4 regions of the Streptomyces ferrugineus genome follow, and region 4 is predicted to be linked to each of the others. Evidence: riboswitches for the same ligand, from Rfam matches in the RefSeq annotation. Region 4 holds a riboswitch; each other region holds the start of a gene.
What was found. Region 4 has a riboswitch for cyclic di-AMP ahead of IM697_RS16840 (C40 family peptidase). Riboswitches for the same ligand answer to the same signal wherever they lie in the genome.

Region 1 (6,936 bases), 5.4 Mb from region 4:
GTGGCCACGCAGCCCAGGAAGACCGCGCCGGGCATGCGGTGGTTCCAGCGGCGTACGACGGTCAGGAGGAGGCCGGGCCAGAACAGGGCCGCCAGCGCCAGGAGCGCCTCGGCGAGGGGCTCCCAGCCGAGGGAGGTGAAGCGGGTGCCGAGGACCGCGGTCGCGGCGATGCCGGTCAGGGCGGCGGGGGTGGCCGCCTCCTTGAGCCATCGGGGGCGGTCCCACAGGAGGCGGGCGATGAAGTCCCCGGCGAGGGCGAGCCAGGCCACGCAGGCCAGGCCGAGGGCGATTCGGGACAGGGTTTCGTAGCCCGACTGGTGCAGGGCTACCGAGATGACGCCGGTGGCCATGACGGCGGCGCCGGCTGTGGGGGGTCGCTGCGACCACCAGGTGTGCAGGGGGGAGGTGGGGGTGGTGCTGGCGGGCATGGGGCCGATGCTATGGGCGTGGTGGGGCTGTGAGGGGTGCCTGCGGCGGCCTGTGGGGCTGAGTGGGGGTGCGTGTAGCGCATACGGGTGCGTTCACCCGCAGCCTGCGCGGCGTAGCGTTTCACGCGCGCGTGCCCGAGAGACGGCCACGCGCGCGTGCGTGAGCGTCAAGCGGGGCGGACCACGCTGTGGATCGACGACTCGCCGTCGTAGTAGATCGACTCCTCGCGGACGTAGGTGCCGGGCTTCGGGGCGTGGATCATCATGCCGTTGCCGATGTAGATGCCCACGTGGGTGACGTCGTCGTAGAAGAAGATCAGGTCGCCGGGTCGGGCATTGGCCAGGGAGACCGTGGTGCCTGCGTTGACCTGGTCGTAGGTGACGCGGGGGATGTCCACGCCGGCGGCCTTCCAGGCGGCCTGGGTGAGGCCGGAGCAGTCGTAGGAGTCGGGGCCGGTGGCGCCCCAGACGTACGGCTTGCCCATCTGGGAGCGGGCGAAGGCCAGGGCCTTCTCGGCCTTGGTGGCGTACGAGGAGTCCGAGGAGGACGAGGAGGACGAGTCCGAGGTGCCGGAGTCGGCCGGGGGCTCGGTGGTCTCCTGCTGCTGGGCGGCGGCCTCCTGGCGCTCGCGCTCGGCCTCGGCCTCCGCCTGCTGTCGGGCCAGCTCGGCGGCCTTGCGCGCCGCCTCCTCCTGCTTGCGCTTCTCGATCGCGGCGAGGCGGGCCTTTTCCTCCGCCGTCAGCTTCGAGAGAAGTTCGCGTGCGTCGGAGAGCTTCTGCTGGACCGTGGTCTTGGCGGTCTGCAGGTCGTTCTGCGACTCCGTGAGCGTCTGGAGGCTCTGGGTGGCCTCCTGGCGCTTCTTCATCGTCGCGGACTGCTGGGTGAAGTACTCGTCGACCGACTCCTGTTGACGGGCCGTCATGCGACCCATCAGCTGGTTCTGGTCGAAGTAGTCCTGCGGGGTGTCCGCCAGGAGGAAGGTCGCCGTGTCGGGCGCGGTGGCTCCGGTGCGGTACTGGGCGGCGGCGGAGCGGCCGAACTCCTCGCGCGCGTCGTTGAGCTTCTGGGTGCGCTGGGCGACGTCGTCGAGGAGGGTGTCGACGCGCTTGCGCTGCTTCGCGGTCTTCTCCTTGGCCGCGTTGTACTTCTCCGTCGCCGACTCCGCCTGGCGGTAGAGGTCGTCGACTTTCTTCTCGACCTCTTCGAGGCTGGGCTTGTCGTCCGTGGAGGGGCTCGCGTCGGCCGTCTGGGACAGCAGGGCCACGGACGTGAGGGCCGCCGTGGCGAGGGCGGGGGTCCGTATGCCGGCTACGCGCGTACTCGCGGGACGCGACTTGCGGTGCGACGCCAAGGGAGGCGACTCCTTCCATGCTCCGCCTACCGAGTTAGCTGTCGGGTTCGGGCGGGTGCTTCGGAAGGGTTGCCCTACGGCCTTTCCCGGGAGGGGAGTTCGGCCGATTCACCCCAAGGTCGTTGGGTCCCCGGCTCCGGTCGCCATGGCGTGCCGGACTCAGCGGAGGCCGTGCGGCCCGGCGTCGTTCGCCGGTGGAGGTCGTACGGCCTGTCCGGCACCGTAGCCAACTCGTGTGGCCCCTGTGAAGGTTGATGTTCGATATGCCCGATACATTTTCGTGACCTTGGGGCGAAGGGCTGTGGAAGGGGGTCGGTCTGGGAGGGTCTGTGACGGCTTGCACGTGTCTCGCAGGTCGTGAGGGTGCCGTTGCGGAGGGTGAGAGGCGGTTCGGGTGAGGCGGTCCGGAAGATCATCGGGCGACGAAACAGGCGATGTTCTCGGGGTGGCCGCGGGCTGTCAGTGGGGCGGCCTAGACTCGGAGAGCGATGAGCAGCCTCTTTGACGACAGCTTCCTGGCGGACCTCCAGGCCCCTCGGGCCCACGAGGAAGAGCCCCCGCCGCCGCCCGAGGACGATCACGCTCCGGAGCCGGTTCCGGACGATCTGTTCGGTGGGAAGTTCGACGTGCCGCCGGACCGGGACGCCTACTACCGCGACGGCGCCCCACGCCCGGCCATCGACGCCGCGGCACTGCTGGACGGGCTGAACGAGAACCAGCGCGCGGCCGTCGTCCACTCCGGCACCCCGCTGCTCATCGTGGCCGGCGCCGGATCCGGCAAGACCCGGGTGCTCACCCATCGCATCGCCCATCTGCTCGCCGAGCGCAGCGTGCACCCGGGGCAGATCCTCGCGATCACCTTCACCAACAAGGCCGCGGGCGAGATGAAGGAGCGCGTCGAGCAGCTCGTCGGGCCGCGGGCGAACGCGATGTGGGTGATGACCTTCCACAGCGCCTGCGTGCGCATCCTGCGGCGGGAGAGCAAGAAGCTCGGGTTCACCTCCTCCTTCTCGATCTACGACGCCGCCGACAGCAAGCGGCTGATGGCGCTGGTCTGCCGCGATCTGGACCTCGACCCCAAGCGGTTCCCGCCCAAGTCCTTCAGCGCCAAGATCAGCAACCTGAAGAACGAGCTGATCGACGAGGAGGACTTCGCCGCCCAGGCCACGGACGGCTTCGAGAAGACCCTCGCCCAGGCCTACGCCCTGTACCAGTCGCGGTTGCGGGAGGCCAACGCCCTCGACTTCGACGACCTGATCATGACGACGGTCAATCTGCTGCGCGCCTTCCCGGACGTCGCCGAGCACTACCGCCGCCGCTTCCGGCACGTCCTCGTGGACGAGTACCAGGACACCAACCACGCCCAGTACGCGCTGGTGCGCGAGCTCGTCGGCACCCGCGAGCACCCCGTCGACGTGCCGCCGAGCGAGTACGACATCCCGCCCGCCGAGCTGTGTGTCGTGGGTGACGCCGACCAGTCGATCTACGCCTTCCGGGGCGCCACCATCCGCAACATCCTGCAGTTCGAGGAGGACTACCCGGACGCGACGACGATCCTGCTGGAGCAGAACTACCGCTCCAGCCAGACGATCCTGAGCGCCGCCAACGCCGTCATCGAGCGCAACGAGTCCCGCCGTCCCAAGAACCTGTGGACCAACGCGGGCGCGGGCGCGCGCATCACCGGCTATGTCGCCGACACCGAGCACGACGAGGCGCAGTTCGTCGCCGACGAGATAGACCGACTGACGGACGCGGGGGACGCGAAGGCCGGCGACGTGGCCGTCTTCTACCGTACGAACGCCCAGTCCCGTGTCTTCGAGGAAGTCTTCATCCGCGTCGGCCTGCCCTACAAGGTCGTCGGCGGGGTTCGGTTCTACGAGCGCAAGGAGGTCCGGGACGTCCTGGCCTACCTGCGGGTGCTGGCCAACGCCGAGGACTCGGTGCCGCTGCGGCGGATCCTGAACGTGCCCAAGCGGGGCATCGGCGACCGCGCCGAGGCGATGATCGACGCCCTCGCGCAGCGGGAGAAGATCAGCTTCCCGCAGGCGCTGCGGCGGGTCGACGAGGCGTACGGCATGGCCGCGCGGTCGGCCAACGCCGTCAAGCGGTTCAACACGCTGATGGAGGAGCTCCGTACGATCGTCGAGTCCGGCGCGGGACCGGCGACCGTCCTGGAGGCGGTGCTCGAGCGGACCGGCTATCTCGCCGAGTTGCAGGCGTCCACCGACCCCCAGGACGAGACCCGGATCGAGAACCTCCAGGAACTCGCCGCCGTCGCCCTGGAGTTCGAGCAGGAGTCGGGCGAGGGCGAGGCCGCCGGCGGGCTCGCGGACTTCCTGGAGCGGGTCGCGCTCGTCGCCGACTCCGACCAGATCCCCGACGAGGACGAGGAAGGCGCCGGCGTCATCACCCTGATGACCCTGCACACCGCCAAGGGCCTGGAGTTCCCGGTCGTCTTCCTCACCGGCATGGAGGACGGCGTCTTCCCGCACATGCGCGCCCTCGGCCAGACCAAGGAGCTGGAGGAGGAGCGGCGGCTCGCCTACGTCGGCATCACGCGCGCGCGTGAGCGGCTGTATCTGACGCGGTCCGCGATGCGCAGCGCGTGGGGCCAGCCGTCGTACAACCCGCCGTCCCGCTTCCTGGAGGAGATCCCGACACAGCACGTGGACTGGAAGCGCACGGGCGCCGCCGCGCCGGTCTCCTCCGGTCCGGCGTCCGGGGTGGCCGCCTCGCTGTCCTCGTCCCGCTCGCGCTCCTCGGCCTCGGGCGCGTCCGGCTTCGCCACGCGCCGCACCTCGGAGAAGCCGGTGGTGCAGCTCGCGGTCGGGGACCGGGTCACGCACGACCAGTTCGGGCTGGGCACGGTGACGGCGGTGAAGGGCTCGGGTGCGGGCGCCGAGGCGACGATCGACTTCGGGGACACCAAGCCCAAGCGGCTGCTGCTGCGGTATGCGCCGGTGGAGAAGCTGTAGCACTCACGACTGTGCGCCCCTGCCGAGGGCGGGGCGCACAAGGTCGTGGTCACGCGTCGCTGAGGTGGCTCACGTCGGGTCGAGGCCGTGGCTGCGGAGCCAGGGCAGTGGGTCTATCGCCGAGCCGCCGCCGGGCCGGACCTCGAAGTGCAGGTGCGGGCCCGTCGAGTTGCCGGAGTTGCCGGAGTACGCGATCGGGTCGCCGGCCTTGACCGTCGTACCGGAGGCGACACGGTAGCTGGAGAGGTGGCAGTACCACGTCTCCGTGCCGTCCTTCGCGGTCACGATCATCATGTTGCCGTAGGCGCTGTTCCACTGCGTCCGCACGGTGCCGTCGGTCGCGGCCATCACGGTCGTGCCGTACGAGACGGGGAAGTCGATGCCGGTGTGCACGGACATCCAGTTGATTCCGGACTGCCCGAAATAGGCGCTCAGGCCGTGGTTCGCGACCGGGATCGCGAACTTGGGGCGCAGCCGCTCCTTGCGGGCCGCCTCCTCGGCGGCCTTGCGCTTCTCGGCCGCCTGCTGGGCCTTGAGGTCGATGCGCTCCTGGGTACGGCTGGCACGGTCGGCGAAGTCGTCGGCGCCGGCGGAGAGGCTCTCGAGCTGGGTGTCCAGCTTGTTGTTCGCGGTGGACGGCTTCACGGCCTCGCCGTCCGAGGCCAGCGTGGACGCGTCCTTGTCGTCGGTCAGGCTGCCGACGGAGGCGGCGGCGATGCCCGCGACGCCCATCACGCACGCCGAGGGCACGGCGACCGTCAGCAGCGCGGAGCGCTTGGGGGGCGTACGGCGACGGGAACGTGCCCCGCTGCGGGAGGCGGCGCGCGGCGAGGGGGCCGGGGTGGACTCCTCCTGGCCGTCGAGGAGGGGAGCCGGGGCGGGGAGTTCGCCGGTGGTGGTCAACTCGGCGTCGTGCTGGGCCGGGTGGTCGTACGCGGCGGGATCGTCGTACGGCGACGGGTCGTCGTAGCCCGTGGGGCCGGTGTGCTCGATCTGCTCGAAGTGCGCGGTGGCCTGCTGGTCGAAGGATTCTGCTGGCTGCTCGTAGTCGCCGGTCGTGTGCCCGGTGGCGCCGTCGGAGTTCCACTGCGTGGCGTCGTACGCCCCGGTGTCGAAGGTCTGCGTGCCCCATTCCCAGTGCTGGGTCCGGTCGGCCGGGGCGCCGGACTGGTCCGTCTGGAGCCAGGCGTTCGCGTCCCACTGGCCGGAGACGTCATGGCCGTTGGCCTGCTGCGGAACGAAGGCCAGGCGCTCGTGGTCGGTCGTCCAGGCCGCGGTGTCGTACGCGCCGCTGTCGTAGCCGGCGTGGTGCTGGGCCGCGTAGGCGTCGTAGTTCGGGGTGTGGTGGTTGCCCGTGGACCACTGCGTGGCGTCGTACGCGCCCGTGCTCTCGCCGGGGAGACTGCCGAACAGGGGGTCCGCGTCGAAGGTGGGGGCGGCGTGGCCGGCGGTGGCAAAACCGTTGGAGTCGTAGCCGGCGTACGTGGTGGAGTCACCGTAGTGGGCTTCCTGGGCGCCGTACGACGCGTAGTGCGCCTGGGCGGCATCGGAAGCCGAAGCCGGAGACGTCATGGTCCCCGACGGGTGACGATCGTTCACCAACTTCTCTCTCGCCTCGACAACAGGGGCTGCCAGAGCAGTGCGGCGACTGTACCCGGCGGTACGCGGGCACGACAATCTTCGGCAGGTTTCGCGCGCGCAGGAAACGGGCATTCGGCCGTGTTTTGGCGGACTGCGGGCGCGAGTTTGGTCTTGTGTTCGAAGATTGTTCGAAGTTGGACGGCCGTCGGGGCTCGTGTGATCGGTGGCTACGCCACGGTCAGTCCGTCGGCCTTGGCGGCGGTCTCGGCTCCGGTTCCGGTGGTGTCGAGGGCCTGCCGGATTCCGGTGGCGACGGCGGGGTGCACCGGCAGGGCGAGATGGCCGACGCCGCTCACGCGGACGTTCTGCGCCAGCAGGTCCGGGTGGTCGACGCAGGCCGTCTCCAGCGGGTCCATCAGATGGTCGAGGTCGCTCCAGAAGCTCACGAAACGCGTACGGCAGCCGGGCGCGGGGCGGGCCAGCTCCTCGAGGATCGGTGAGCCGGGGCGCATCTGGCGCACGATGGGGTGCGCGTTGGCCAGTGGGACGACACGGGTGCCGGAGTGCGGGGTGCCGAGCGTGACAAGCGTGCGGACCCTG
Region 2 (6,936 bases), 2.6 Mb from region 4:
GATGTTGGTACTTGATCGCACCTGTTCGTCTCTGTGGGGGCTTGATGCTGGAGATCTCCGACAACGGCCGTACCTGGCTCCTGACCGGGCCGACCAGCAGCTACGCCGTCCATCTCACCGACGCCGACGAGCTGCTGCACCTCCACTGGGGCCCCCGGATCGCGCTGGCCGACGCCGAGGCCCTCGCCGTACGCCCGCTGCCGGAGTACCGGCCCTTCGAGTCCCCGCTCGACGGACGCGAGGAGTACCCGGTCGAGGGCGGCCCCCGCTTCGTACGGCCCGCCCTGTCCGTGCGCACCGAGGAGCGGCGCGGCACCGAGTGGGGTTTCGAGCGGTACGAGACCGAGGGTGACGAACTGCGGCTGCGCTTCTGTGACGACGGGCTGAACGTCACCCTGCACTATCGGATGCGCGGGGACGTGATCGAGCGCTGGGTGACTCTGCACAACCAGGGACGCGCCCTGGAGCTGCTGCGCGCCGACTCGGCCACCTGGACGCTGCCCGACCGGGAGGACTGGCGGCTGTCCCAGCTGCACGGCCGCTGGGGCGCGGAGTCCCGGCTGGCGCAGGCCCCGCTCACCCGCGGTGAGAAGGTCATCGGCAGCCGCCGCGGTCACACCGGCCACCAGCACCTCCCCTGGGTCGCGCTCGACACGGACGCCACCGAGGAGCGCGGCGAGGTCTACGGCTGCGCCCTCGGCTGGTCCGGGTCCTGGCGCATCGCCGTGGCCCAACTGCCGGACGCGCGCGTGCAGATCACCGGCGGGGCCGGACACGACGACTCGGGGCTGCTGCGCCTCGCGGCGGGGGAGTCCTTCACGACGCCCGTCTTCGCCGGCCTGTGGAGCGACGGCGGCTTCGGCGGGGCGAGCCGGGCGTGGCACGCGTACCAGCGCGCGTATGTGATCCCCGACGCCGACCGGGACCGGCCGGTGCTGTTCAACTCCTGGGAGGCGACGGAGTTCGACATCTCCGAGGAGCAGCAGAGCGTGCTCGCGCGGCGCGCCGCGGCCATCGGCGTCGAGCTGTTCGTGGTCGACGACGGCTGGTTCGGGACGCGCACCAGCGACCGCGCCGGGCTCGGCGACTGGACACCCAACCCCGACCGCTTCCCGTCCGGCCTCAAGCCGCTCGCCGAGTACGTGCACGCGCTCGGGATGCGGTTCGGCATCTGGGTCGAACCGGAAATGGTCAATCCGGACAGCGAGTTGTATCGCGCTCATCCAGAATGGGTTCAGTATCAACCAGGACGAAAGCGGACGGAATTCCGCAATCAGCTCGTACTCAACCTCGCGCGCGAAGACGTCCAGGACTACCTCTGGGAACAGCTCGACGGGCTCCTCACCAGCGCCCCGATCGACTATGTGAAGTGGGACTTCAACCGCTGCTTCACCGACGCGGGCTGGCCCGGTGAGCCGTATCCGCAGCGCCTCTGGGTCGACCACGTGCACGCCCTGTACGGCCTTCTGGACCGGCTGCGCGCCGCGCACCCCGGCGTCGCCTTCGAGTCCTGCTCGGGCGGCGGTGGACGGATCGACCTCGGCGTGCTGAGCCGTACGGACCAGGTGTGGACCTCGGACAACACCGACCCCCTCGACCGGCTCGCCATCCAGCACGGCTACAGCCAGATCCACCCGGCCCGTGCCATGGCCGCCTGGGTCACCGACAGCCCGAACGCCATGCTCAACCACCGCGCCAGCTCCCTGCGCTTCCGCTTCGTCAGCGCCATGGCCGGGGTGCTCGGGGTCGGCGGCGACCTGTCGCGATGGACGGAGGAGGAGCTGGCCGAGGCCCGGGACTGGGTGGCGCTGTACAAGGAGATCCGCCCGCTCGTGCAGCGCGGCGACCTCTACCGGCTGCGGCCGCCGCGGGGCGGGCTGAGCGCGGTGCAGTACGTGCTCGGGGACGAGACGGTCGTCCTCGCCTGGCTCCAGGCCCAGAGCTTCGGTGAGCCCCTGCCGGCCCTGCGGCTGCGCGGCCTCGACCCGACAGCATCGTACGAATGCCTTGAAACGGGCGAAACTCACCGAGGGGCCGTACTGGTGCATCACGGGCTGCGCGCCGGTCTGCACGGCGACCTTGATGCGGCAGTTATTCGCCTCCGTCGCATCTAGGGGTTCTGTCCGAATTGGCGCCTTCATTCCAACTCGCTCTGCGCTAAAGGAAGGTGGAGCAACGTCACGTGAGGAGCGTCATATTCGTAACCGTGCGTCGCCCGTCATGTTCACGTAATTCATGTGCTTTTCAAGGGGCTTTGTGTCGGGCGACGCTCCGATGATTTACGGACAGTGACCGGTAATTCCCACAGGGGATCAACAGGAACGCATTCGGATGGAACCTCTCGCTTGTTCCCGTGCGTCTTCCTCGCTTACGTTCGCCACCAATCCGGACGGACGCCTAATCCTGCCGCCGCCCGGATCCCGCGCTGACTCACCCGTGCACGGCAGGAGCGGGGGACCCACAGGTACAACCGCCTGTTCCGGTCTCCGGAACGGCTTGGGGTCAAGTCGCGCTCCGGCGCGGCCGGGCATCTCCAGCCCGCACCCGACAGCTCACCTCGCAGGCGCCGGAGAGGAATTCGCCATGCCCGCGAAGGGTAAGCACCGCCGTCCGAAGTCCCTGCGCTTCACTCGATCCATCGCCGTCGCCGGAACCGGTGGCGCCGCTCTCGCTCTTCCGCTCATGGGGGCCACCGGCGCCCACGCCGCTCCCTCGCAGTCCGTTTCGGAAAAGGCCGTTCAGTCCCTTCCGGTCGCCGGTCAGAAGACCGTCGAGAAGAAGGCCGCGCCCGAGAAGAAGAACGCCGTGCGGACCTATTCGGTGAAGGCCGGCGACTACCTCGCGAAGATCGCCGACGACCAGAACGTCAGCGGTGGCTGGAAGCGGCTCTACGCCGACAACCGTGCGGCCGTCGGCGACGACCCGGCGCTGATCCACCCCGGCCTCAAGCTCACGATCGGCGGCAAGAAGGCCACGACGAGCACCCCCAAGTCCTCGTCCTCCGCGCCGTCTTCCTCTTCGAAGTCCTCCTCGAAGGACTCGAACGCCTCGAAGTCCGCCGCGAAGACGACCACGGCCGCCGAGACCGGCGCCGTCAAGGGCTTCTCCGCCCCCCTGGCCGGCGCCTCCCTCGGCACCGGATACAAGGTGGCGGGCAGCATGTGGTCCAGCGGCTACCACACCGGCGTCGACTTCGCCGCCGCGACCGGCACCTCGCTCAAGGCGGTCGGCGCGGGCACCGTCGTCTCGGCCGGCTGGGGCGGCGCCTACGGCAACCAGGTCGTCATCCAGCTCGAGGACGGCCACTACGCGCAGTACGCCCACCTGTCCTCGCTCTCCGTCTCGGCGGGCCAGACCGTGACCGCGGGCCAGCAGGTCGGCCTCTCCGGCGCGACCGGCAACGTGACCGGGCCGCACCTGCACTTCGAGATCCGCACCTCGCCGGACTACGGCTCGGACGTGGACCCGGTCGCCTACCTCCGCTCCAAGGGCGTCGGCATCGGCTGACGGTCGCCCGCGCGACAACGCCCGCCTGGCATACGGCCGAAGGCCGGACCTCGATCCCCGGGTCCGGCCTTCGGCGTGCCCGCGGTTCGGCGGCGATGTGCGCCGACAACACCCCAGTTCAGAGGGTTATTCCGGGTTTGGTGAACACTTTGGCAGTGGCTTATCTCACCGCTCGTCAACCCTTTCCTACGGTCGCGTAGGTCACATTCGAAGGTGAATCATGTCCCGACGTGGCAGGCGATTCGAAGAGTGACAGCAGATCAGTGATCGGGTCGTACGTCGCGGTGGGGGACAGCTTCACCGAGGGCGTCGGCGACCCCGGCCCCGACGGGGCGTTCGTCGGCTGGGCCGACCGTTTCGCGGTTCTCCTCGCGGACCGGCGGCCCGAGGGCGACTTCGACTACACCAACCTCGCCGTGCGCGGCAAACTTCTCGACCAGATCGTCGAGGACCAGCTTCCGCAAGCCGTGGAACTGGCCCCGGACCTGGTCTCGTTCTGCGCGGGCGGCAACGACATCATCCGGCCCGGCACCGACCCCGACGAGGTGGCCGAGCGATTCGAGCGGGCGATCGTCCGGCTCACCTCAGCCGTCGGCACCGTCATGGTGACGACCGGCTTCGACACCCGTGGCGTGCCCGTGCTCAAGCATCTGCGCGGCAAGATCGCCACGTACAACGGCCATGTGCGGGCCATCGCCGACCGGTACGGCTGCCCGGTGCTCGACCTGTGGTCCCTGAAGTGCGTTCAGGACCGCCGGGCCTGGGACGACGACCGGCTCCACCTGTCTGCCGACGGGCACACGCGCGTGGCGCTGCGCGCGGGCCAGGTGCTCGGCCTGGAGGTCCCGGCCGATCCCGACCAGCCGTGGCCGCCGCTCCCGCCCCGCGGCACCCTCGAGGTCCGCCGCGACGACGTGCACTGGGCGCGCGAGTACCTCGTGCCGTGGATCGGCCGCCGACTGCGCGGCGAGTCGTCGGGGGACCATGTCACGGCCAAGGGCGCGCTGTCCCCGGACGACATCAAGATGCGCATCGGGTCGGTGGCCTGAGAGCGGCTCCCGAGGCACCGGCGGGTCGGGGCCGTACCGACACCTGATCGGTACGGCCCCGACTCATGCCCTCGGCAGGGAACTCGGCGCCCTTGCCCGTCGGGATCACCGCGCCGACGCCGTCAACGCCTCCCGCTCCAGCCCCAGTTCCCGGGCCAGCGCCTCGTCCACCCACTCCTGGGCACGCGCGCGTGAGACCGCGCCCGAGTACGACGTGAGCTGTACGGCGAGTCCGTCGAGCAGCGCCGTGAGGCGCAGGGCCGCGCCGGTGGGGTCGGGGCAGCTGAACTCCTGCGCGGCCACGCCCTCGGCGATGACGTCGGTGATGGCGCCCTTCCACTGCCGGTCGAGATCCCGTGTGACCTCCTGCAGCGCGGGCTCGCGCAGCGCCGCCGCCCAGCCCTCGATCCACAGCCGCCAGCCCTTGGCCTGCCCGGTCGGCGCATACCAGCGCACGGCCGCCCGCAGCCGTCGCAGCGCCGTCGTACGGCGGCCCAGGAGCTTGCGCAGCTGGGCCAGATCGCCCTCGGCCGCATGGGTGAACGCGGCCGCGACCAGCTTCTCCTTGGTGGCGAAGTGATAGAGCACCAGCGCGTTGCTCACACCGAGCGCCGAGGCCACGTCGGCGATTCTGACCGCCGCGACGCCCCGCGCCTCTATCTGCTCGACGGCGGCGCGCAGCAATTCCTCGCGCCGCTCCGCCACGCTCAACCGCACTCGTGCCACGTCGACACCCTAAGGCCTCACCCTGAGCCGTCCCCGGGCCGCGGTCGAGCGGGGTCCCGCACGGCCACGGTCATCCGTACCGGCCGAACCGCTCGGTGATCACCGGCAGCCGGTCCGCCGCGATGGCGTGCGCGGCCGTCCGAGGTGCCGTCCCGTCGGCCTCCGCGCGGGCGAGCACGAGGTCGGTCAGGGCGCGCATCGAGCGTCGCGTGTGGGCGAACGCCTCGTCCGCGTCCGGGCCGACGTCCCCGAACAGCGTCCACCACCACCAGGCGTTCGTGGCCGAGTTGACCACCACGTCCGGCAGCACGGTGATGCCGCGTGCGGCCAGCAGCTCCTCCGCGTCCGGCCGTACGGGCATGTTGGCCGCCTCGGCGATCCAGCGGGCGGTCACGCGTCCCTGGTTCGCGCCGTCGAGCACGTACGACACCGCCGCCGGAACCAGCACCTCCGCCTCGGCCGACAGCCAGGCGTCGCCCGGCAGTTCGCGGTCCCCGGGGCGCAGCGCCGAGCGGTCGACGGTGCCGTAGGCGTCCCGCGCCGCCAGCAGTGCCTCGACGTCGAGGCCGGCCGGGTTGGCGATCGTGCCCTTGATGTCGGCGACGGCCACGACGGTGAGGCCCGCGCGCGTGAGGAAGCGCGCCGTGGCCCCGCCCATCGTCCCCAGGCCCTGCACGGCGACGCGTGTCCTCCAGTACGGCACACCGGCCCGGTCCAGGGCGGTCAGCACCGACTCCGCGACCCCGCAGCCACCGACCAGCTCGTCGAGCCCGATGCCGTCGACCTCCACCGCGAACGCCTCCGCGAGCCGCCGCCGGCCGCCCGCCTCGTCGTCGAGCAGCGGATACACCGCCTGGACGGTCGAGACGAGCCCCGCCTCGGCCGCCGCGCGATCGACCACGTCCTGGGTGAGACCGAGGTCCTCGCCCGTGGTCCAGAAGCTCTCGACGTACGGCCGCATGGTCCGCAGGTAGCGCACCAGCAGCCCGTACGCCTCCGGGTCCCGGGGATCGCAGTCGATGCCGCCCTTGGCGCCGCCCAGCGGGACGTACCGCGCCTCGGGGTCGTAGTGCAGGGCCTCCTTGAAGCTCATGCCGCGGGCGAGGTCGGCGACCTCGTCCAGCGTGCAGCCCGGCCGCATCCGCAGCCCGCCGCTGGCCACGCCGCGCACCAGCCGGTCGATCACCAGGAACCCCTGGCGGCCGGTGACGTCGTCGGTCCAGGTGAGCGACAGCAGGGGCGTGGTCATGAGGGTGGTTCTCCGGGGTCGGCGCCGGTCCGCGGGAACGAGGGCAGCGGGCCGCGGCTACTGAACGATGAGTCAGTATCAAAGTGAGGCGGGGACATGTCAATGCGAGGGGTGGATCCGCACGGGCGGAGGGGCCCAGGGCGGAGCGCCGGAGCCTGCCCGACCGGAGGAGTTCGGGGGCGTCGGCGGGAGTGTCGGCGGGGCCGACCATAATGGAAATACTCACCGACTCCACCTGGAGGTACCGTGGCCGGTTTCCGTCTCCCGAGTTCCGGGCTGCGCGCCCTGCGGCCCGAGGCCTTCGGCGTGGATCCCAGTGGTGAGCGCATGGCGCGCATCCGCAGATCGCCGCACTTCAGGGACGGGGTCTTCCAGAACCCCGGAGGCGCCGCCCGGACCAGGCCC
Region 3 (6,936 bases), 2.5 Mb from region 4:
CACCAGGCTCCGCCGGCTCGTCTCCAAGGCCTTCACGCCCCGCAGGGTCGCCGAGTTCGCCCCACGGGTGCAGGAGCTGACCGATCGGCTCATCGACGGGTTCGCGGAGAAGGGGAGCGCGGACCTGATCCATGAGTTCGCCTTCCCGCTCCCCATCTACGCCATCTGCGACCTGCTCGGCGTCCCCCGCGAGGACCAGGACGACTTCCGGGACTGGGCGGGCATGATGATCCGGCACCAGGGCGGCCCGCGGGGCGGGGTCGCGCGGTCGGTGAAGAAGATGCGCGGGTATCTGGCCGACCTCATCCACCGCAAGCGCGAGGCCCTCCCCGACACCCCCCACCCCGGCGAGGACCTCATCTCCGGGCTCATCCGCGCCTCCGACCACGGTGAGCACCTCACCGAGAACGAGGCCGCGGCCATGGCCTTCATCCTGCTGTTCGCCGGTTTCGAGACCACGGTCAACCTGATCGGCAACGGCACCTACGCCCTGCTCACCCACCCCGAGCAGCGCACCCGTCTGCAGACCTCCCTCGCCGCCCACGACACCGCCCTCCTCGAGACCGGAGTGGAGGAACTCCTGCGCTACGACGGCCCCGTGGAGCTCGCCACCTGGCGGTTCGCCACCGAACCGCTCACCATCGGCGGGCAGGACATCGCAGCGGGCGACCCGGTCCTCGTCGTCCTGGCCGCCGCCGACCGTGACCCGGAGCGGTTCGCCGACCCCGACGTCCTCGACCTCGGCCGCCGCGACAACCAGCACCTCGGCTACGGCCACGGCATCCACTACTGTCTGGGCGCCCCGCTCGCCCGACTGGAGGGCCAGACCGCCCTCGCCACACTCCTGACCCGGCTGCCGGATCTGCGACTCGCGGTGGATCCAGCCGAGTTGCGCTGGCGCGGCGGGCTCATCATGCGCGGACTGCGTACGCTTCCGGTGGAGTTCACCCCAGTTGGGTGAGTGCGTCCACCCCGGCGAACATGACACGCACTCATGTCTGTGATCTTCACGTGATCTGCGCGGCATTAACTTGTGACAAGTGATCGTCTGCCTATACGTTCACGGATCAACGACGGCGCCAGGTTTCACGCGCCGCGGTCACAGCTGTCTCGTGAAAGGTCCCCGCATGCTCTCCGGGAACGGTCGTCACCGTCGCCCCCGTCAGGCTCCGGCTCTTCTCGTCGCGGCCGGAGTGACCGGGTCCGCAATCGCCATCCCGCTGCTCGGCGCCACGGGCGCGAGCGCCGCCGAAGCCACCGTGTGGGACAAGGTGGCCGACTGCGAGAGCGGCGGCTCCTGGAGCGCCGACGACGGCAACGGACAGTACGGCGGGCTCCAGTTGACCCAGGAGGACTGGGAGAAGTACGGCGGCCTCGACTACGCCGCCAGCCCCGATCTGGCCAGCCGCTCCCAGCAGATAGCCGTGGCCCAGGAGATCCTCGCGGACCAGGGCACCGCCCCCTGGGGCACCTGTGCGGTGCTCAACGGGCTCACCAAGAAGTCCGGGGCGATCGACCTCGACACCGGTGTGGCGGAGGACTCACCCTCCGAGGTGTCCGGATCATCCGGCTTGCTTGATTCGTCCAGGTCGTCAGGCTCGTCCAACTCTTCGGATTCATCCGGTTCGTCGAGCGAATCCGACTCCTCCGATGCGTCCACCCCATCCGACGACCCCTTGAGCTCGCCGAGCGGCACGCCTGACGATTCATCCGAATCGCCCGAGAATTCCACACCTTCTCCGTCTCGGGATGACAAATCCTCGAAGTCCGACAAGTCGCCCGAATCAACCCCTTCGCAGTCGCCGGACAGCTCTCCCGTGGAGGCGTCCGAGGACGACAATCAGGACAACCCGGGGCAGGACGCGGGCTCCTGGGGTCTCGTCGACACCGGGGCGGTCGACGCTCCGGCGGCCGGCTCCGGTCGCCATCGTGGACCCAGCGCCGACGAGGGCAAGGCCGACGACGCGGCCACCAAGTCCTCCGGCCGCCATGCCTCGTATCAGGTCCGCTCGGGCGACACTCTCGCCTCGATCGCCGACTCCCTTGACCTCGACGGCGGATGGCGCGCGCTGTACAAGGCGAACGAGAACGCCATCGGGTCCGACGCGAACCACATCTTCCCCGGTCAGACCCTGGACGTCCCCGTCGAATAACGGTCGAACAGGGCGAAAGGCGGCGGCAGTTGGCGTCATGTTTCGCGGCTAATGTCCGCTTTGAAAGCAGTGAGAGATAGATCTCAGAAGCCCTGATCGTCTTTGTAATTCCGCGAATCGCGTGTCTACGGTCGTGATCGCTCGCCACCAGAGCGAGCCCCGACAGCCGTCACGCCGAATCCTGCCGGCGGCCGTACGGGAACAGTCGTCGCGTAAAGCGCCGTAGGCAGGAGCGGGGGACCCAAGGTTTGCGCCGGGTCCGGCAGTTGAGGCCCTTCGGGGCCGCACGGCCGGAATCGGCTTGGGGTGAAGTCGCGCACTGGACACCAGCGGTGCGCGGCCGGGCAACTCAACCGGCCCGAACCCGACAGCTCACCTCGCAGGCGTCGGTGAGGGGATCTCTCCATGCTGTTTTCCAGCAAGGGCAAGCACCGTCGTCCGTCCAAGGCCGCTCGCGCCATCGCCGTCGTCGGCGTCACCGGTGCCGCCGCCGTCGCCGCCCCGCTGATGGCGGCCGGCAGCGCCTCCGCCGCCACCGCGTCCGAGTGGGATGCCGTCGCCCAGTGCGAGTCCGGCGGCAACTGGTCGATCAACACCGGCAACGGCTACTACGGCGGTCTGCAGTTCTCCGCCTCCACCTGGGCCGCGTACGGCGGCACGGCGTACGCCTCCACCGCGGACCAGGCCACCAAGGCCCAGCAGATCGAGATAGCCGAGAAGGTCCTCGCCGGCCAGGGCAAGGGTGCCTGGCCGCACTGCGGCACCGGCCTGTCCAGCGCCGCCTACAGCGGCTCTTCGGCGAGCGGCTCCTCGCAGAGCACCGAGCGCTCCACCGAGCAGCAGTCGGCCTCCCGCTCCACGGACCGCCCGGCCGCCAAGAAGAGCACCAAGACCGTCACCACCCCGACCGGCAAGAAGGTCAAGAAGGGCGACGGCGAGTACAAGGTCGTCAAGGGCGACACCCTCAGCTCGATCGCCGAGGAGCGCGACGTCAAGGGCGGCTGGGAGAAGCTCTTCCAGCTGAACAAGGACATCGTCGAGGACGCGGACCTGATCTACCCGGGTCAGCAGCTGCACCTGAAGTAAGAGGAAGGTGCGGGGGGCGGGCCGGCGGCGGCGGAAACACGCGGCCGACAGGTGAACCACAGCGCCTTCACATCCGTGGACCTCATAGTGAAGGTGTCGTGAGGGTCACCCCCCGTCCCTCACGAACTCCCCGCCCCGGTGCGTCTTCCCCCGTACGCGCCGGGGCGGGGCTTTTTTGTGCCCGCATCGCGGGCGGTGTTTTTGTTCCGTTCGGAAACAATTTACTCTCGATTCTGTCCACGGGGCGGTCGACCACTGGTCTGACGCCCGGAGCCGGTTAGGCTCGTCTCGCAGTACGCACCGCGCACTGCGTACCCGCGTCACATCCCAGAAGGAGATGCTCGTGCCGTCCATCGACGTCGTCGTAGCCCGGGAAATCCTGGACTCCCGAGGCAACCCCACGGTCGAGGTCGAGGTCGGCCTCGACGACGGCAGCACGGGTCGTGCCGCCGTTCCGTCCGGCGCCTCGACGGGCGCCTTCGAGGCCATCGAGCTCCGCGACGGTGACCCCAACCGCTACCAGGGCAAGGGCGTCGAGAAGGCCGTCCTCGCCGTCATCGAGCAGATCGGCCCGGAGCTGGTCGGCTACGACGCCACCGAGCAGCGCCTGATCGACCAGGCGATGTTCGACCTGGACGCCACCGACAACAAGGGCTCCCTCGGCGCCAACGCCATCCTCGGCGTCTCCCTCGCCGTCGCCCACGCCGCCTCCGAGGCGTCCGACCTGCCGCTCTTCCGCTACCTGGGCGGCCCGAACGCGCACCTGCTGCCGGTGCCGATGATGAACATCCTGAACGGCGGCTCGCACGCCGACTCCAACGTGGACATCCAGGAGTTCATGATCGCCCCGATCGGCGCGGAGTCCTTCTCCGAGGCGCTGCGCTGGGGCACCGAGGTCTACCACACCCTCAAGAAGGTGCTGAAGAGCAAGGGCCTGGCCACCGGCCTCGGCGACGAGGGCGGCTTCGCCCCGAACCTCGGCTCCAACCGTGAGGCCCTCGACCTCATCCTCGAGGCCATCAAGGAAGCCGGCTACACCCCCGGCGAGCAGATCGCCCTCGCGCTCGACGTCGCCGCGTCCGAGTTCTACAAGGACGGCTCCTACGCCTTCGAGGGCAAGGACCGCTCGGCCGCCGAGATGACGGAGTACTACGCGGAGCTGGTCGAGGCCTATCCGCTGGTCTCCATCGAGGACCCGCTGTTCGAGGACGACTGGGCCGGCTGGAAGACCATCACCGAGAAGCTCGGCGACAAGGTCCAGCTCGTCGGCGACGACCTGTTCGTCACCAACCCGGAGCGCCTGGCCCGCGGCATCGAGGAGAACTCCGCGAACGCCCTGCTGGTCAAGGTCAACCAGATCGGCTCGCTGACCGAGACCCTGGACGCCGTCGAGCTGGCCCAGCGCAACGGCTTCAAGTGCATGATGTCCCACCGCTCCGGCGAGACCGAGGACGTCACCATCGCCGACCTGGCCGTCGCCACCAACTGCGGCCAGATCAAGACCGGCGCCCCGGCCCGCTCCGAGCGCGTCGCCAAGTACAACCAGCTGCTGCGCATCGAGGAGATCCTCGACGACGCGGCGGTGTACGCCGGCCGTAGCGCGTTCCCGCGCTTCAAGGGCTGAGACAGGCCTTAGAGCAGCGTCGTACGTACGTCCCCGTACTCGGTCCCGTACCGTGTGCGGGGACGTACGCACGTGAAAGGGGAGGCGCAGAGCCGATGGCCGTCAAGGACCGGGACCGTTTCTCCACCGCGACCAGGATCCGGCTGCTCGGCGAGCAGACGGCGGCCCGTGTCTACCGTTCCCAGACCAAGCGGCAGGCCAGGCGCTCCCGGCTCACTGGCCGCGCCGCGCTGCTCGCGCTGGTGGTCTGCTCCCTCGTCGTGGCGCTGGCCTACCCGATGAGGCAGTACGTCTCCCAGCGCGCCGAGATCGCCGACATGCAGCGGGAGCGGGAGGAGGCCGCCCGGCGCGTCGAGCAGCTGCGCGACCTCAAGGCGCGCTGGCAGGACGACGCGTACGCCGAGCAGCAGATCCGGCAGCGGCTGCACTATGTGATGCCCGGGGAGACCGGTTTCATCGTGGTCGACCCGGACGCGGCGAAGAAGTCGCGGACCGACCAGAGCGAGGCGGACCGGCCCTGGTACGCGAACATCTGGGACGGGGTCGACAAGGCCGACGCCGCCGACCAGTGAGAACCGAACGAAGAGAACGACGGAAAGACAGGCATGCAATCGCCCCCGCCGCCCACCCCGCGCACCGAGCCCACCGACGCGGACGTCGAGGCGTTCAAGCAGCAGCTCGGCCGTCCCCCGCGCGGGCTGCGCGCCATCGCGCACCGGTGCCCGTGCGGGCAGCCGGACGTGGTCGAGACGGCGCCCCGGCTGCCCGACGGCACGCCCTTCCCGACGCTGTACTACCTGACGTGCCCCAAGGCGTCGTCGGCGATCGGGACGCTGGAGGCGAACGGGGTGATGAAGGAGATGACGGCGCGGCTGGAGAGCGATCCGGAGCTGGCGGCGGCGTATCGCTCCGCGCATGAGGACTACATCCGGCGGCGGGACGAGATCGAGGAGCTGACCGGGTTTCCGAGCGCGGGCGGCATGCCGGATCGGGTGAAGTGCCTGCATGTGCTGGTGGCGCACTCGTTGGCCGCCGGGCCGGGGGTGAATCCGCTGGGGGACGAGGCCATCGCGATGCTGCCGGAGTGGTGGCTGAAGGGGCCGTGTGTGGTGCCGACCGAGATCGGCCCCTGAAGGGCCTCGTCCTCAAACACAGCTCGAAGACAGTCCCGCACATCGGAAGGGCACCCCATGACCCGCGTCGCCGCCATCGACTGCGGTACGAACTCCATCCGGCTCCTCGTCGCCGATGTCGACCCGGTCACGGGCGAACTCGTCGATCTGGACCGGCGTATGACCATCGTGCGGCTCGGCCAGGGCGTCGACCGTACGGGGCGGCTCGCCCCTCAGGCGCTGGAGCGGACCTTCGCCGCGTGCCGTGACTACGCGGCGATCATCAAGGAGCACGGCGCCGAACGGCTGCGCTTCGTCGCGACGTCCGCCTCCCGGGACGCCGAGAACCGGGACGACTTCGTGCGCGGCGTCATGGAGATCCTGGGCGTCGAGCCCGAGGTGATCACCGGCGATCAGGAGGCCGAGTTCTCCTTCACGGGAGCCACCAGGGAACTGACGGGGCGTGCGGACCTGCACCGGCCCTACCTCGTCGTGGACATCGGCGGCGGGTCGACGGAGTTCGTCGTCGGCGAGGAGCATGTGCGGGCGGCGCGCTCCGTGGACGTCGGGTGTGTGCGGATGACCGAGCGGCATCTCGTGCGGGACGGCGCGGTTTCCGACCCGCCCTCCGAGGAACAGATCGCGGCCATACGGGAAGACGTCGAGGCCGCCCTGGATCTCGCCGAGGAGAGTGTGCCGTTGCGCGAGGCCCGGACGCTGGTGGGGCTCGCCGGTTCCGTCACCACGGTGTCGGCGATCGCCCAGGACCTGCCCGAGTACGACTCGACGCGCATCCACCACTCCCGGGTCACCCTCGGCCGGGTCCGCGAGATCACCGACCGGCTGCTGCACTCCACCCACGCCGAGCGTGCGGCCGTGCCCTCCATGCACCCGGGGCGGGTCGACGTCATCGGGGCCGGCGCTCTGGTGCTGCTCGCCGTCATGGAGCGGATCGGCGCCG
Region 4 (6,936 bases):
CCCGCGATGAGCCCGGAGCAGGCGGAAAGACCGGCCGCGTGCGCCTTGTGCACGGTGTCCACGCGATCGGCGTAGGTATGCGTGGTCGTGATGTCCCCGTACGTCCCCTCGGACGTGTTGAGGTTGTGGTTGTACGCGTCCGCGCCGGCCTCGCGCAGCCGCTCCGCCTGGCCGTCGGACAGCAGACCGAGACAGGCGCACACCTCGACGCCCTCGTTCTGCTCCTTGATCGCCTTGATGGTGCCCGCGACCCGGTCCACGTCACGGTCGGTCGGGCCGCGCCCGGACGCCACCAGACAGACCCGCTTGGCGCCTCCCGCCAAACCGGCGGCCGCGGCCTGGGAGGCCTCGTCGGGCTTGAGCCAGGTGTATTTGAGGATGCCGGTGGTGGAGCCGAGGCGCTGGGAACAGTAGGAGCAGTCCTCGGGGCACAGCCCGGACTTCAGGTTGACGAGGTAGTTGAGTTTCACCCGTCGGCCGAACCAGTGCCGGCGCACCTTGCCGGCCGCGGCCACCACATCGAGCAGGTCGTCGTCGGAAGTGGCGAGGACGGCCAAGGCTTCCTCGCGGGTCGGCAGCTCGCGCCGAAGCCCCTTGTCCACCAGCGTGTTCAGCAGGTCCATGGGAGCTGATCCTTACGTACGGAGGGTGCCGGAGCCAAGGAGAGTTCGCACAACCCTGTCGATTCGATGTGTGGGTATTGCCACACCGTGCGCCGTCGGTCGTGCGACTAGTGTCTGTGCACTGCCTACAAAAGCCCGGAGGAACCATGGCGTTCGGCTGGATCGACGAGCAGGCGGAGCTGCGCCGCCGGGCCGGACTCGTGCGGACCCTGCGCCCCCGCCCCGCCGACTCGCCGCTCCTCGACCTCGCGAGCAACGACTACCTGGGCCTGGCCCGCCACGAGGAGGTCGTCGCGGGGGCGGTGCGATCGGCGCGGCGCTGGGGCGGCGGCGCGACCGGCTCCCGGCTCGTCACGGGCACGACCGAGCTGCACACCGCGCTGGAGCGCGAGCTGGCCGGCTTCTGCGGTTTCGAGGCGGCCCTGGTCTTCTCGTCCGGCTACGCGGCCAACCTCGCCGCGGTCACCGCGCTGGCCCCGCACGGTTCGCTGATCGTCTCGGACGCGGGCAACCACGCCTCGCTGATCGACGGCTGCCGACTGGCGCGCGGCACGACACAGGTCGTCGCGCACTCCGACCCCGACGCCGTGCGCAAGGCGCTCCGGACGCACGACGGTCCCGCCGTGGCCGTGTCCGACACCGTCTTCTCGGTCGACGGCGACGCCGCCCCGCTGGCCGAGTACGCCGAGGCGTGCCGGGGGCGCGGCGCGGGGCTGGTCGTCGACGACGCCCACGGCCTCGGTGTGCTCGGGGACGGCGGTCGAGGGGCCCCGTACGCGGCCGGGATCGCCGGTGCCGACGACGTCGTCGCGACGGTCACGCTGTCCAAGTCGCTCGGCAGCCAGGGCGGCGCCGTCCTGGGCCCCGCCCGGGTGATCGAGCACCTGGTCAACACGGCCCGGACGTTCATCTTCGACACGGGCCTCGCCCCCGCCTCCGCGGGCGCGGCCCTGGCGGCGCTGGGCCTGCTGCGCCGCGAGCCGGAGCGGGCGGCGCGGGCGGGTGCGGTGGCACGCGAACTCCACGCACGTCTGACCGCCGCCGGTCTGGAAGCGGTACGTCCGGACGCCGCGGTCGTCTCCGTGCGCGCGCCGTCCCCGGAGGGGGCCGTCCAATGGGCGGCCGAGTGCCGGGCGGCCGGCCTCGCCGTGGGCTGCTTCCGTCCTCCCTCCGTGCCCGACGGCATCTCACGGCTCAGGCTGACCGCCCGCGCGGACCTCACCGAGGCCGAGATCGAACGCGCTGTACGGGTGATCGGCGAGACACGACCATGAGTCGGCGTGACACGGCCTGTCTTCGCCTGTCATCGAATTGATTGGAACCAGTCAGGGTTGATCGAAACCGATCGAAGTGGTCAGGGCTGGAACGCGGCCGTGAAGCCCGCCCAGCTCTCGGGGGAGAAGAGCAGCGCGGGTCCGGCCGGGTCCTTGGAGTCGCGCACGGCGAGCAGCCCGGTCCAGGGACCGGAGTGCGGTCGTGCCGTCTCCACGCAGTTGTTGGCTCCCGTGCTGTAGCTGCTGCGCAGCCAGCACGCGCCGAACAGTTCGGTGCTCGACGTGATGTTCCGAGGCAGTGCGGTCATGGTGCCTCCTTACGCGCCGCCAGCCAGCGCGGCGATGTAATCCAGCGATTCCTCGGGCGAAAGGGCGTGGATCCGAAGGGCGTTGAAGGCCTCCGTGTAGGCCTGGAGGTCTTCTTTCCGTTCGAGATAGAGGCTACTCGTCAAGTGGTCGAGAACAACCACATCCAGATCAGAAGTGCTCGAAAATGAGAAGATAACGAAAGGCCCGGTGATGCCGATATGCTCCCCGGCCTTGAACGGCAGCACCTGGAGCCTGACTTGGGGCAGCCGCGCCGCCTCCATCAGCCGGCTCAGCTGCCGCGTCATCACCTCGGGCCCGCCGATCTCCCGGTGCAGCACCGCCTCGTCCAGCACCGCGCTCAGCCTCATCGGCGGATCGGCGCGCAGCACGTCCTGCCTGGCCAGACGCACCGCGACCAGCGCGTCCAGGCGTTCGTCGGCCTCATCGGCCTCGTCGGCAAGGCCGCCCACCGCGGCCCGGGTCACCGCCCGGGCGTACTCGGGCGTCTGGAGCAGCCCTGGCACCACGGACGTCTCCAGGGTGCGCATCGCGCTCGCCTGCGACTCCAGGCTGATGAAGTCCCGGTACGTGGGTGGCAGCACTCCGCGGTACGCGTGCCACCAGTTGTGCCGGCCGCCACCCTCGTCGGACCCCGCCAACACCAACAGTAACTCCCGCAGTTGGGCGTCCCGTACGGCGTAGACGTCGAGAAGTAACCGCACATCGGCCGGTTTCACCCCACTGGCGCCGGTCTCGATCCGGCTCACCTTGGACTGGTGCCAGCCCGCCAGCCGGGCCGCCTCACCGCTGGTGAGCCCCGCCCCGGTGCGCAATGCGCGCAGTTCCGCGCCCAGTTTTCGGCGGCGCACCGCGGGACCGTGCTGCATGGGCTACTCCTTACTCCAACCGAGCCGCCCAAATACGGTCTGCCGTCGCAGAGTTCACCGCTTCGAGCGACAGATATATGCATATCTTGGTGGATCGCCACCCGTGACAGGCGCGGTAATGGCAGTCTGGCGACGAAGCACCAGTCCGGGACCGTACTCGAACCATCCGCTCCGTGTCGGACTCCGGTCCCGTGGGAAAGGGACGACGTCGCCATGGCAGATCATCTGGAAGCATCCGTCACTCTGCCGAGCGATCCCGCCTCGGTCTCCGCTGCCCGGGCCTATGTGCTCACCACCCTCGCGGAGTGGGGATTGCCACCGGAAGCGGAAGTGGCCGACACCATCCGCCTGATCGTCTCCGAACTCACCACCAACGCCGTACAGCACACCCTCGGCCAGTCACCCACCTTCACGGTGGACCTCGCGCTCGACCGTGACGAACAACTGCGCATCGGCGTCACCGACAGCCACCCGCGCTTCCCCAAGCGGCTGCCGGCCGCCGTCCAGCAGGACAACGGGCGCGGCATGGTCATCATCCGCTGGCTGACCGCCGAATGCGGCGGCAAGCTGAGAGTGCGCCCCACCCGCGAGGGCGGCAAGACCGTCTCCATCGAACTTCCGTGGACCGTGCCCGCCGCACCGGTGGCGGCGGCCGGACCGCAGGAGTCATAGCCCCTCGGTGCTACTGCGGCTGCCCCGACCGGCCGAACGTGCCGCGCAACAGGGCCCGGAAGGCGTCCGCCGCGGGAGCCGCCTCGTCGCCGCGATAGGCGACCGAGATCGTACGGCGCAGCTCTCCGCCTTCCAGCGCGCGCACCCCGACCGGAGTGACCGACGTGCGCGCCACCATCTCCGGTACGACCGCGACCCCGAGCCCCGCACTGGCCAGCGCGCACACCAGCAGATACCCCGGCGTCGGCACCAGCACCGACGGCGTCGCCCCGGCCCGGGTGAGCACCGCCTCCACACCCCGCCGGGCCGGAGCGTCCGGCGCCATGCTGATCAGGGGCTGCCCGGCGAGCTCGGCCAGCGGCAGCCGGGCGGTGCCGGTGGTGAGGGTGTGGCCGGGGGCGGACACCAGGACCAGTTCCTCCACGAGGATCGGCTCGACGCCGACGGTGGCGGGCAGCGGAGTCGGTTCCCCCGGTGCGTAGGTGTGCGTCAGCGCCAGATCGACCTCGCCCGCCGCCACCGCCGCGACACCGGCCGACGGCTCGTAGTCCGCGACCGTCAGCTCCACGTCCGGATGCGCCCGGCGAAAGGCGCTCAGGGCCGGTGGCAGCAGATGGATGCCCGCCGTCTGGAAGGTGCCGAGCCGCAGGGTGCCGCCCGAGAGACCGGTCAGCCGGGCCAGTTCGTGCCGCGCCCGGTCGAGTTCGTCGAGCACGCGCCGCGCCCGGGCCACCAGCAGCTCGCCCGCACCCGTCAGCCGCGCCCCGCGGTGGTGCCGTACCAGCAGGGCGGTACCCGCCTCGCGCTCCAGCTTGGCGAGCTGCTGGGAGAGCGCGGGCGTGGTGTAGCCGAGCCGCTCTGCGGCCCGGGTGATCGAACCCGCCTCCGCGACCGCCACCAGGGCGGCGAGCCGGACCGGGTCGTACATGGGAGCCCCGATCTGTCTTAACCAATGCTTAAGGACTTCCCAGAATATTCGTAATACCTGCTGAAGGCATCCTCGCGGCAGTCTGGACCGCATGGACGCTCAGCTCATGGTCTTCACCGGTGTCGCGGCCGGCCTGGTCGCCATGCCCGGCGCCGACTTCACCGTCGTCGTACGCAACGCGCTCGTCTCCCGCCGGGCCGGCATCGCCTGCGCGCTCGGGATCGGGGCCGGGCTGCTGGTCCACGTGACGCTGGCGGTGGTGGGGGTCGCCGCGGTCCTGGCCGCCGTACCGGCCCTGTTCCGCGCGATCCAAGTGGTGGGCGGCGGCTATGTGTTGTACCTCGGCGTCCAGACGCTGCGGCGGCGGCACTCCGAAGCGGGGGAGACGCACGAGCAGTCCACCGCGCGACCGCTGCGGCAGGGCTTCGTCACCAACGCCCTCAACCCGAAGGCGTCCCTCACGTTCCTCAGCGTGCTGCCCCAGTTCGTGCCCGCGGGCGCTCCGGCGCTGCCCCGGACGCTGCTGCTGGCCCTGATCGTGCTGGCGATCGCCCTGGTGTGGTTCCAGGTGGTCGCCCTGCTGGTGGACCGGCTCGGCAGGTGGCTGCGCCGGCCGCGCGCCGCCCGGGCGGTCACCGTCGGCACCGGCGCCGCCCTGACGGCCTTCGGCGCGGCACTCCTCGCCGGGTCCGTGCCGGCCCTCTGATGCCCCGGGGGCGGTGACGGCGCGTCAGGCCGCCCGCACCACCCCCGGGAAGGTCACTTGACCCGGCCGTACCAGACGCTCCTGGTCCAGATCTTCTGCAGCTTCACGACGTCCCCGGACTTCGGGGAGTGCCAGATCTTTCCCTTCCCGGCGTAGATGCCGACGTGGTAGACGTTCGACCCCGAGTGGAAGAACACCAGGTCTCCGGCCTTGCGGCTCTTCGCGGAGATGTGGCGGGTCTTGTTGTACTGCTGGGCCGCCGTGCGCGGCAGCTTCTTGCCCGCCTTCTTGAACGAGTACAGCGTGAGCCCCGAGCAGTCGAACCGGTGCGGCCCGGCGGCGCCCCACTTGTACGGGGAGCCCTTCTTGGAGGCCGCGATCCGAAGTGCCTTCGATGCCGGCGTGGCGGCCTCCGCCTCGGAGGCGAAGCCGGGAGCCACGATCGAGCCGCCCACTGCGGCGATGGTGAGGGCCGAGGCCGTACCGGCCCGGACCATGAGCGACGGGACACGATTGAGCGCAGTCATGCGCAACCCTTCGTCAGCCGCCTGTGAAGGATGACCTGTCGGATTCGGGCTGGCGAAGTTGCCCGGCCGCGTTGCCACGGCTTCACCCCAAGGGCTGCTCGGCTCGAACGAACGTCCGCTCCGGCGGCCCGTCTTGCTCGGGTCCTCCACTCCTGCCGATCCACTCCGTCGACCGGTCATCCGGGCGGCGGCAGGACTCGGCGTCCGCCCGGACCGCCCCGCCGCTGCGGCGGGGGCTTGTCGTCAGACAGGGATCTTGACGCACGGATGAACGAAATACCCAACGGAATCGGGGATTTGTGGCGTTACTCACCACTCACCCGTTCGGGTGGGTGGCCGGGTGTTCGAGGGGGTGTCCAGATGCCCGAGGAGTCCCGGACCAGCGACGGAACACCTCATTCCGTCCGGGGGTCATGCCTCTTGCGCAACCCTGGCGGGCGCGCAAAAAGTAGGCTCGGCTACGCCGAAAGGGGGTACCTCGACTGGTCCGTTTCAGCCCGGTTCCGGACGCCTCGTCAGCGGGTCGGGACGTCCGGAATCCGGCTGTACACGTCGTCAACTGTCGGAGCGCGGTGGCACCGTGACGCGAGCCGTGCGGCGCTCTCCGTCCAGCACGCGCAACGCACGCGCCAGCGTGGGCGCGTGCAGCTCCGTCTCACCGCGCTGGTGCATCAGCGCCAGCGCGTCCCGCAGCTCGGCCGCCTTGCTCACCAGCGCCTGGGCGGCGCGCAGTCCGCGGTAGGTGTCGCCGTACTGCGCCGGATTGATCCGGCCGAGCAGGTCCACCGCATCCAGGTAACGGTCGATCAACTCCCCCTCCGCGCGCGTCAGCGCGGGCAGGGGCGGCAGCTCGGGTGGCAGCACCGGCCGATCACCGCCCCGTCGGCGGGGCCATCGTGGACCTGCGGTCGGGGACGATCCGGTCCGCCAGCCCGTACTCCACCGCCTCCTGTGCGGTGAGGACCTTGTCCCGCTCGATGTCCTCGGTCACCTGTTCGCGGCTGCGCCCG

Region 1: another riboswitch for cyclic di-AMP. It lies ahead of IM697_RS40115 (C40 family peptidase); the one in region 4 lies ahead of IM697_RS16840 (C40 family peptidase).
Region 2: another riboswitch for cyclic di-AMP. It lies ahead of IM697_RS28415 (M23 family metallopeptidase); the one in region 4 lies ahead of IM697_RS16840 (C40 family peptidase).
Region 3: another riboswitch for cyclic di-AMP. It lies ahead of IM697_RS05485 (LysM peptidoglycan-binding domain-containing protein); the one in region 4 lies ahead of IM697_RS16840 (C40 family peptidase).

The regions. Positions count from the first base shown of each region.
Region 1 covers NZ_CP063373.1:9,037,800-9,044,735, reverse strand. The annotation lists gene IM697_RS40120 (tellurite resistance/C4-dicarboxylate transporter family protein) at 1-428, opposite strand, end outside; gene IM697_RS40115 (C40 family peptidase) at 596-1,780, opposite strand; cyclic di-AMP (ydaO/yuaA leader) riboswitch at 1,789-1,955, opposite strand; gene pcrA (DNA helicase PcrA) at 2,269-4,755, shown strand; gene IM697_RS40105 (M23 family metallopeptidase) at 4,825-6,327, opposite strand; gene IM697_RS40100 (esterase/lipase family protein) at 6,564-6,936, opposite strand, start outside.
Region 2 covers NZ_CP063373.1:6,286,398-6,293,333, reverse strand. The annotation lists gene IM697_RS28420 (alpha-galactosidase) at 45-2,114, shown strand; cyclic di-AMP (ydaO/yuaA leader) riboswitch at 2,414-2,579, shown strand; gene IM697_RS28415 (M23 family metallopeptidase) at 2,584-3,507, shown strand; gene IM697_RS28410 (SGNH/GDSL hydrolase family protein) at 3,771-4,556, shown strand; gene IM697_RS28405 (TetR/AcrR family transcriptional regulator) at 4,662-5,282, opposite strand; gene IM697_RS28400 (Glu/Leu/Phe/Val dehydrogenase dimerization domain-containing protein) at 5,353-6,531, opposite strand; gene IM697_RS28395 (MBL fold metallo-hydrolase) at 6,778-6,936, shown strand, end outside.
Region 3 covers NZ_CP063373.1:1,149,147-1,156,082, forward strand. The annotation lists gene IM697_RS05475 (cytochrome P450 family protein) at 1-961, shown strand, start outside; gene IM697_RS05480 (LysM peptidoglycan-binding domain-containing protein) at 1,128-2,153, shown strand; cyclic di-AMP (ydaO/yuaA leader) riboswitch at 2,362-2,554, shown strand; gene IM697_RS05485 (LysM peptidoglycan-binding domain-containing protein) at 2,559-3,239, shown strand; gene eno (phosphopyruvate hydratase) at 3,583-4,863, shown strand; gene IM697_RS05495 (FtsB family cell division protein) at 4,959-5,435, shown strand; gene IM697_RS05500 (DUF501 domain-containing protein) at 5,469-5,996, shown strand; gene IM697_RS05505 (Ppx/GppA phosphatase family protein) at 6,054-6,936, shown strand, end outside.
Region 4 covers NZ_CP063373.1:3,676,492-3,683,427, forward strand. The annotation lists gene bioB (biotin synthase BioB) at 1-623, opposite strand, end outside; gene IM697_RS16810 (8-amino-7-oxononanoate synthase) at 770-1,897, shown strand; gene IM697_RS16815 (DUF397 domain-containing protein) at 1,978-2,205, opposite strand; gene IM697_RS16820 (helix-turn-helix domain-containing protein) at 2,215-3,093, opposite strand; gene IM697_RS16825 (ATP-binding protein) at 3,307-3,765, shown strand; gene IM697_RS16830 (LysR family transcriptional regulator) at 3,776-4,693, opposite strand; gene IM697_RS16835 (LysE family translocator) at 4,785-5,399, shown strand; gene IM697_RS16840 (C40 family peptidase) at 5,453-5,926, opposite strand; cyclic di-AMP (ydaO/yuaA leader) riboswitch at 5,930-6,062, opposite strand; gene IM697_RS16845 (hypothetical protein) at 6,482-6,790, opposite strand; gene IM697_RS16850 (ATP-dependent Clp protease proteolytic subunit) at 6,798-6,936, opposite strand, start outside.